One region of the Bacillus sp. KNSH39 genome, then DNA from elsewhere that is predicted to be linked to it. Evidence: a T-box and tRNA genes for the amino acid it is inferred to sense, from the RefSeq annotation. Region 1 holds a T-box; the other regions hold tRNA genes.
The links. A T-box is a leader RNA that pairs with one kind of tRNA and senses whether it is charged. The one in region 1 lies ahead of argS (arginine--tRNA ligase), so its partner is inferred to be a tRNA-Arg.

Region 1 (2,166 bases):
GATGACTGCACCAACACCGACTTGCTTTGCTACTTCTTCTTTCTGTTTTAAGTTTGGATTTTTCTCTTCAATATTTTGTTTTGCAAGTTCGATTGCTTCTTCGAGTACTTCTTCAAGTAAAATAACTCTTCCTTTACGTGTCGACATTTTCTTACCATCTTTTAAAATGAAGCCAAACGGTACGTGTTCCATACCATCAACCCAAGTATAGCCAAGTTTTTTTAATACGGTGAAAAATTGATTGAAATGTAAGCTTTGTTCTGGACCAACAACATATAGCGCTTTATCAAACCCATAAGTGTTTTGACGATATAAAGCTGCCGTTAAGTCACGCGTTGCATAAATCGTCGCACCATCTGACTTTCTAATTAAACATGGCGGCATACCTTCTTCTTCTAAATTAACGACTAATGCGCCTTCTGATTCTTCCAGTAAGTCGTGCTCTTCTAAAATCCCAATAAAGTCTTCCATTTTATCATTATAGAAAGCCTCGCCTTGAAAATTAGTAAATTCCACACCGAGAAGTTCATAAATACGAGAAAATTCTTTTAATGATTCGTGACGGAACCAATTCCAAAGTTCAACAGCTTCTTCATCGCCTTCTTCTAGCTTTTTAAACCAAGCACGTCCTTCTTCTTCTAATTCTTCATTCTCTTTTACTTCTGCATGAAACTGAACATATAACTTAAATAACTCACGTATTGGATCCTCTTTCACTACTTCTTCATTTCCCCATTTTCTATATGCGGTAATTAACTTTCCAAACTGTGTTCCCCAATCTCCTATATAATTAATCCCTACAACTTCATAGCCACATTTTTCAGCGATATGTTTCAGCGAATTTCCTATCATTGTAGAACGTAAATGCCCCATCGAAAAAGGTTTCGCGATATTAGGAGAGGAATAATCAATTACTACTGTTTTTTCACAGCCAAAGTGGTTTTGACCGAACTCTTCTTTCTCCGCTAAAACTGTTTTTAATACTGCATCACTTACAGTTTCACGATTGAAAAATACATTTACATAAGGACCAACGGCTTCTACTTTCGTAAAAAACGGATCATTGAATTTCTCAGCAACTTCCTTTGCGATAAGAGCTGGTGCTTTTTTATATTGCTTCGCTAATGAAAAGCATGGGAACGCTGCATCTCCAAATTCATCTTGTTTCGGTGTTTCAATTAAATCTAAAATTTGTTTTTGCGTTAATTCATTCGTGAAAATATTAGATAAACTTTCCGCAAACTGCATTTTATAATCCATGATACAACCTCCTTATTTTTTAAAACACAAAAAACTCGTCTCTAAAAAAGAGACGAGTTTTAACCCGTGGTACCACCCTTGTTGTTCGTTACGAACCACTTTCCCGTTTATAACGAGGACAGGGGGCCTCGGCTTTCTCTACTATTCGTTCAAGAAGCATCTCCGAAGTGCGCTTCATCTTTTTCTTCCGTACTAGGCTCACACCATCCCTAGCTCGCTTTCCTTCTAAAAAAGACTACTCTCTTCATCACAGACAGTATATTTAATTAATTATTGCTTATTATACATCTTTTCAAACAATTAGCAAGGGTCAATTACACCAAAGTGAAACTTAGCACTTTTTCTTTTGTATACATAAAAATTGTGTTTTTCAAATCTAGAACTACGAAAATGATCTTTTAAAACGACACGTTTTCTCGCCACTCGTTTTGCCTCCGCAATTGTTTCGTCAGTAATATCATGATACAAAGCGAAGTGTTTTAATCCTTTAATTCCATCGGATTCTATGACAGTTTCTTCAAACATCGGATCAAGGTAAACGACATCGTAACTATTGTCTTCACATTGCGCTAAAAATGAAAAATGCTCCGTTTGCTTTACTTGGATTCTTTGCATTGCTTCATCAATTTCAGAAACAGATGAAGACCATGTTTTCAAACCATTTTCCATAATATAAGCCATATACTCATTGCCTTCAAGTCCTGTTACTTTTCCGCTTTCCCCAACAACATAACTAGCTACAATACTATCTGATGCCATCCCGAGCGTACAATCTAACACTGTCATTCCTCTCTCTAATTGCGTGGCTTGTACAAACGGATCGTGTTCTCCACGCATTAACCTTTTCACACGAAACATCGCTGAGTTCGGATGAAAGAAAAACGATTCTTCCGTACCTTTTGGATA
Region 2 (2,166 bases), 2.7 Mb from region 1:
TCCCTGAAAGATGATCAGGTTGATAGGTTCGAGGTGGAAGCATGGTGACATGTGGAGCTGACGAATACTAATAGATCGAGGACTTAACCATATAATATGAAGCAATGTTATCTAGTTTTGAAAGAATATAAAAAACTTGTTGACTTTCGAAAGTAAATGAGTTATAATAATTCTTGTCTTAAATGAATACAGTCTGGTAATGATGGCAGAGAGGTCACACCCGTTCCCATACCGAACACGGAAGTTAAGCTCTCTAGCGCCGATGGTAGTTGGGACCTTGTCCCTGTGAGAGTAGGACGTTGCCAGGCAAATGGAGGATTAGCTCAGCTGGGAGAGCACCTGCCTTACAAGCAGGGGGTCGGCGGTTCGATCCCGTCATCCTCCACCATTTAGCCGACTTAGCTCAATTGGTAGAGCAACTGACTTGTAATCAGTAGGTTGGGGGTTCAAGTCCTCTAGTCGGCACCAGAAATCATGGCGGTTGTGGCGAAGTGGTTAACGCACCGGATTGTGGCTCCGGCATTCGTGGGTTCGATTCCCATCAGTCGCCCCATTTTTCTTAAATAAATTAATATGCGGGTGTGGCGGAATTGGCAGACGCACCAGACTTAGGATCTGGCGCCTTTGGCGTGGGGGTTCGACTCCCTTCACCCGCACTTTTAATTAAATAACTCATACATGTCTTGCGGAAGTAGTTCAGTGGTAGAATACAACCTTGCCAAGGTTGGGGTCGCGGGTTCGAATCCCGTCTTCCGCTCCAATTTTCAATATGACATGCCGGGGTGGCGGAACAGGCAGACGCACAGGACTTAAAATCCTGCGGTGGGTGACCACCGTGCGGGTTCGACCCCCGCCCTCGGCACCATATGCGCCCGTAGCTCAATTGGATAGAGCGTTTGACTACGGATCAAGAGGTTAGGGGTTCGACTCCTCTCGGGCGCGCTTTTATTAACGGGAAGTGGCTCAGCTTGGTAGAGCACCTGGTTTGGGACCAGGGGGTCGCAGGTTCAAATCCTGTCTTCCCGATATTCCTAAAAAACATGGGGCCTTAGCTCAGCTGGGAGAGCGCCTGCCTTGCACGCAGGAGGTCAGCGGTTCGATCCCGCTAGGCTCCACTTATATTAATATCATTTATGGCGGTGTAGCTCAGCTGGCTAGAGCGTACGGTTCATACCCGTGAGGTCGGGGGTTCGATCCCCTCCGCCGCTACCATAAAGGACCTTTAGCTCAGCTGGTTAGAGCAGACGGCTCATAACCGTCCGGTCGTAGGTTCGAGTCCTACAAGGTCCACCATTAGACGTATATATCTCGGAGGTATACCCAAGTTCGGCTGAAGGGATCGGTCTTGAAAACCGACAGGCGGCGAGAGTCGCGCGGGGGTTCGAATCCCTCTACCTCCTCCATTTTTTCTAAAGTAAATATTTTATCATCGCGGGGTGGAGCAGCACGGTAGCTCGTCGGGCTCATAACCCGAAGGTCGCAGGTTCAAATCCTGTCCCCGCAACCAAATGGTCCCGTGGTGTAGTGGTTAACATGCCTGCCTGTCACGCAGGAGATCGCCGGTTCGACCCCGGTCGGGACCGCCATTTTTACATAAAGGCTCGGTAGCTCAGTCGGTAGAGCAGAGGACTGAAAATCCTCGTGTCGGCGGTTCGATTCCGTCCCGAGCCACCATTTTGAAAACGCAAGCCGACTTAGCTCAATTGGTAGAGCAACTGACTTGTAATCAGTAGGTTGGGGGTTCAAGTCCTCTAGTCGGCACCACTTTCAAAATGAGCCATTAGCTCAGTTGGTAGAGCATCTGACTTTTAATCAGAGGGTCGAAGGTTCGAGTCCTTCATGGCTCACCATTTACAATTTAATGCGGGTGTAGTTTAGTGGTAAAACAAGAGCCTTCCAAGCTCTGGTCGAGAGTTCGATTCTCTTCACCCGCTTTTCAATTATGGGCCTATAGCTCAGCTGGTTAGAGCGCACGCCTGATAAGCGTGAGGTCGATGGTTCGAGTCCATTTAGGCCCACCATAATTGTTCCGCAGTAGCTCAGTGGTAGAGCTATCGGCTGTTAACCGATCGGTCGTAGGTTCGAGTCCTACCTGCGGAGCCATATTTATAGAGAAGTACCCAAGTGGCTCAAGGGGCTCCCCTGCTAAGGGAGTAGATCGCGAAC
Region 3 (2,166 bases), 4.1 Mb from region 1:
ATGGTGACATGTGGAGCTGACGAATACTAATAGATCGAGGACTTAACCATATAATATGTAGCAAATGTTATCTAGTTTTGAAAGAATATAAAAAACTTGTTGACTTTCGAGGTCAAATGAGTTACAATGATTCTTGTCTTAAATGAATACAGTCTGGTAATGATGGCAGAGAGGTCACACCCGTTCCCATACCGAACACGGAAGTTAAGCTCTCTAGCGCCGATGGTAGTTGGGACCTTGTCCCTGTGAGAGTAGGACGTTGCCAGGCAAAATGGAGGATTAGCTCAGCTGGGAGAGCACCTGCCTTACAAGCAGGGGGTCGGCGGTTCGATCCCGTCATCCTCCACCATATATGTCGGAGGGGTAGCGAAGTGGCTAAACGCGGCGGACTGTAAATCCGCTCCTTCGGGTTCGGCAGTTCGAATCTGCCCCCCTCCACCATTCTTAATTAATGGGCTATAGCCAAGCGGTAAGGCAACGGACTTTGACTCCGTCATGCGCTGGTTCGAATCCAGCTAGCCCAGCCATTAAGAGCCATTAGCTCAGTTGGTAGAGCATCTGACTTTTAATCAGAGGGTCGAAGGTTCGAGTCCTTCATGGCTCACCATTTTAATGAAATATGCGGGTGTGGCGGAATTGGCAGACGCACTAGACTTAGGATCTAGCGCCTTTGGCGTGGGGGTTCGACTCCCTTCACCCGCACTTTTAATAAAATAACTCATACATGTCTTGCGGAAGTAGTTCAGTGGTAGAATACAACCTTGCCAAGGTTGGGGTCGCGGGTTCGAATCCCGTCTTCCGCTCCAATTTTCAATATGACATGCCGGGGTGGCGGAACAGGCAGACGCACAGGACTTAAAATCCTGCGGTGGGTGACCACCGTGCGGGTTCGACCCCCGCCCTCGGCACCATATGCGCCCGTAGCTCAATTGGATAGAGCGTTTGACTACGGATCAAGAGGTTAGGGGTTCGACTCCTCTCGGGCGCGCTTTTATTAACGGGAAGTGGCTCAGCTTGGTAGAGCACCTGGTTTGGGACCAGGGGGTCGCAGGTTCAAATCCTGTCTTCCCGATATTCCCAAAAAACATGGGGCCTTAGCTCAGCTGGGAGAGCGCCTGCCTTGCACGCAGGAGGTCAGCGGTTCGATCCCGCTAGGCTCCACTTTATTTAATATATGTCTCGGAGGTATACCCAAGTTCGGCTGAAGGGATCGGTCTTGAAAACCGACAGGCGGTGAGAATCGCGCGGGGGTTCGAATCCCTCTACCTCCTCCATTTTTTCTTTAATGGCTTAGACATATAATAATAAAATATTTATTTTTTCCTTCATGGAGGTATACCCAAGTTCGGCTGAAGGGATCGGTCTTGAAAACCGACAGGCGGCGAGAGTCGCGCGGGGGTTCGAATCCCTCTACCTCCTCCATTTTTAAAACTTTATATTGTCGCGGGGTGGAGCAGCACGGTAGCTCGTCGGGCTCATAACCCGAAGGTCGCAGGTTCAAATCCTGTCCCCGCAACCAAATGGTCCCGTGGTGTAGTGGTTAACATGCCTGCCTGTCACGCAGGAGATCGCCGGTTCGACCCCGGTCGGGACCGCCATTTATGTTGGCTCGGTAGCTCAGTCGGTAGAGCAGAGGACTGAAAATCCTCGTGTCGGCGGTTCGATTCCGTCCCGAGCCACCATTTTTTTATGCCGGCTTAGCTCAATTGGTAGAGCAACTGACTTGTAATCAGTAGGTTGGGGGTTCAAGTCCTCTAGCCGGCATCATTTAGGGGCATAGTTTAAAGGTAGAACTGAGGTCTCCAAAACCTCCAGTGTGGGTTCGATTCCTACTGCCCCTGTAAAGTATATGGGCCTATAGCTCAGCTGGTTAGAGCGCACGCCTGATAAGCGTGAGGTCGATGGTTCGAGTCCATTTAGGCCCACCATATATTATTCCGCAGTAGCTCAGTGGTAGAGCTATCGGCTGTTAACCGATCGGTCGTAGGTTCGAGTCCTACCTGCGGAGCCATGGCCCGTTGGTCAAGTGGTTAAGACACCGCCCTTTCACGGCGGTAACACGGGTTCGAATCCCGTACGGGTCATACCAAAAAGAGTCAGCATTATGCTGGCTCTTTTTTATTTTGTTAATCCTTTTTATTACGTTACTTTCCAGAAATAAATAAA

Region 2: it has a tRNA-Arg gene. The T-box ahead of argS (arginine--tRNA ligase) is inferred to sense a tRNA for this amino acid. The anticodon was not compared.
Region 3: it has a tRNA-Arg gene. The T-box ahead of argS (arginine--tRNA ligase) is inferred to sense a tRNA for this amino acid. The anticodon was not compared.

What each region holds. Positions count from the first base shown of each region.
Region 1 is NZ_JBQXYO010000001.1:549,346-551,511, reverse strand. Features, by position in the region: gene argS (arginine--tRNA ligase) at 1-1,260, opposite strand, end outside; T-box leader at 1,306-1,520, opposite strand; gene ACUL40_RS02830 (class I SAM-dependent methyltransferase) at 1,561-2,166, opposite strand, start outside.
Region 2 is NZ_JBQXYO010000001.1:3,257,692-3,259,857, reverse strand. Features, by position in the region: rRNA gene ACUL40_RS16775 (23S ribosomal RNA) at 1-91, shown strand, start outside; rRNA gene rrf (5S ribosomal RNA) at 193-308, shown strand; tRNA gene ACUL40_RS16765 (tRNA-Val) at 313-388, shown strand; tRNA gene ACUL40_RS16760 (tRNA-Thr) at 393-468, shown strand; tRNA gene ACUL40_RS16755 (tRNA-His) at 478-553, shown strand; tRNA gene ACUL40_RS16750 (tRNA-Leu) at 576-656, shown strand; tRNA gene ACUL40_RS16745 (tRNA-Gly) at 686-760, shown strand; tRNA gene ACUL40_RS16740 (tRNA-Leu) at 777-865, shown strand; tRNA gene ACUL40_RS16735 (tRNA-Arg) at 869-942, shown strand; tRNA gene ACUL40_RS16730 (tRNA-Pro) at 953-1,026, shown strand; tRNA gene ACUL40_RS16725 (tRNA-Ala) at 1,043-1,115, shown strand; tRNA gene ACUL40_RS16720 (tRNA-Met) at 1,136-1,212, shown strand; tRNA gene ACUL40_RS16715 (tRNA-Ile) at 1,217-1,293, shown strand; tRNA gene ACUL40_RS16710 (tRNA-Ser) at 1,311-1,403, shown strand; tRNA gene ACUL40_RS16705 (tRNA-Met) at 1,431-1,507, shown strand; tRNA gene ACUL40_RS16700 (tRNA-Asp) at 1,511-1,586, shown strand; tRNA gene ACUL40_RS16695 (tRNA-Phe) at 1,599-1,674, shown strand; tRNA gene ACUL40_RS16690 (tRNA-Thr) at 1,689-1,764, shown strand; tRNA gene ACUL40_RS16685 (tRNA-Lys) at 1,775-1,850, shown strand; tRNA gene ACUL40_RS16680 (tRNA-Gly) at 1,864-1,934, shown strand; tRNA gene ACUL40_RS16675 (tRNA-Ile) at 1,945-2,021, shown strand; tRNA gene ACUL40_RS16670 (tRNA-Asn) at 2,029-2,103, shown strand; tRNA gene ACUL40_RS16665 (tRNA-Ser) at 2,111-2,166, shown strand, end outside.
Region 3 is NZ_JBQXYO010000001.1:4,602,344-4,604,509, forward strand. Features, by position in the region: rRNA gene ACUL40_RS23410 (23S ribosomal RNA) at 1-50, shown strand, start outside; rRNA gene rrf (5S ribosomal RNA) at 153-268, shown strand; tRNA gene ACUL40_RS23420 (tRNA-Val) at 274-349, shown strand; tRNA gene ACUL40_RS23425 (tRNA-Tyr) at 358-441, shown strand; tRNA gene ACUL40_RS23430 (tRNA-Gln) at 453-527, shown strand; tRNA gene ACUL40_RS23435 (tRNA-Lys) at 532-607, shown strand; tRNA gene ACUL40_RS23440 (tRNA-Leu) at 622-702, shown strand; tRNA gene ACUL40_RS23445 (tRNA-Gly) at 732-806, shown strand; tRNA gene ACUL40_RS23450 (tRNA-Leu) at 823-911, shown strand; tRNA gene ACUL40_RS23455 (tRNA-Arg) at 915-988, shown strand; tRNA gene ACUL40_RS23460 (tRNA-Pro) at 999-1,072, shown strand; tRNA gene ACUL40_RS23465 (tRNA-Ala) at 1,089-1,161, shown strand; tRNA gene ACUL40_RS23470 (tRNA-Ser) at 1,182-1,274, shown strand; tRNA gene ACUL40_RS23475 (tRNA-Ser) at 1,330-1,422, shown strand; tRNA gene ACUL40_RS23480 (tRNA-Met) at 1,443-1,519, shown strand; tRNA gene ACUL40_RS23485 (tRNA-Asp) at 1,523-1,598, shown strand; tRNA gene ACUL40_RS23490 (tRNA-Phe) at 1,607-1,682, shown strand; tRNA gene ACUL40_RS23495 (tRNA-Thr) at 1,692-1,764, shown strand; tRNA gene ACUL40_RS23500 (tRNA-Trp) at 1,771-1,841, shown strand; tRNA gene ACUL40_RS23505 (tRNA-Ile) at 1,852-1,928, shown strand; tRNA gene ACUL40_RS23510 (tRNA-Asn) at 1,937-2,011, shown strand; tRNA gene ACUL40_RS23515 (tRNA-Glu) at 2,013-2,084, shown strand.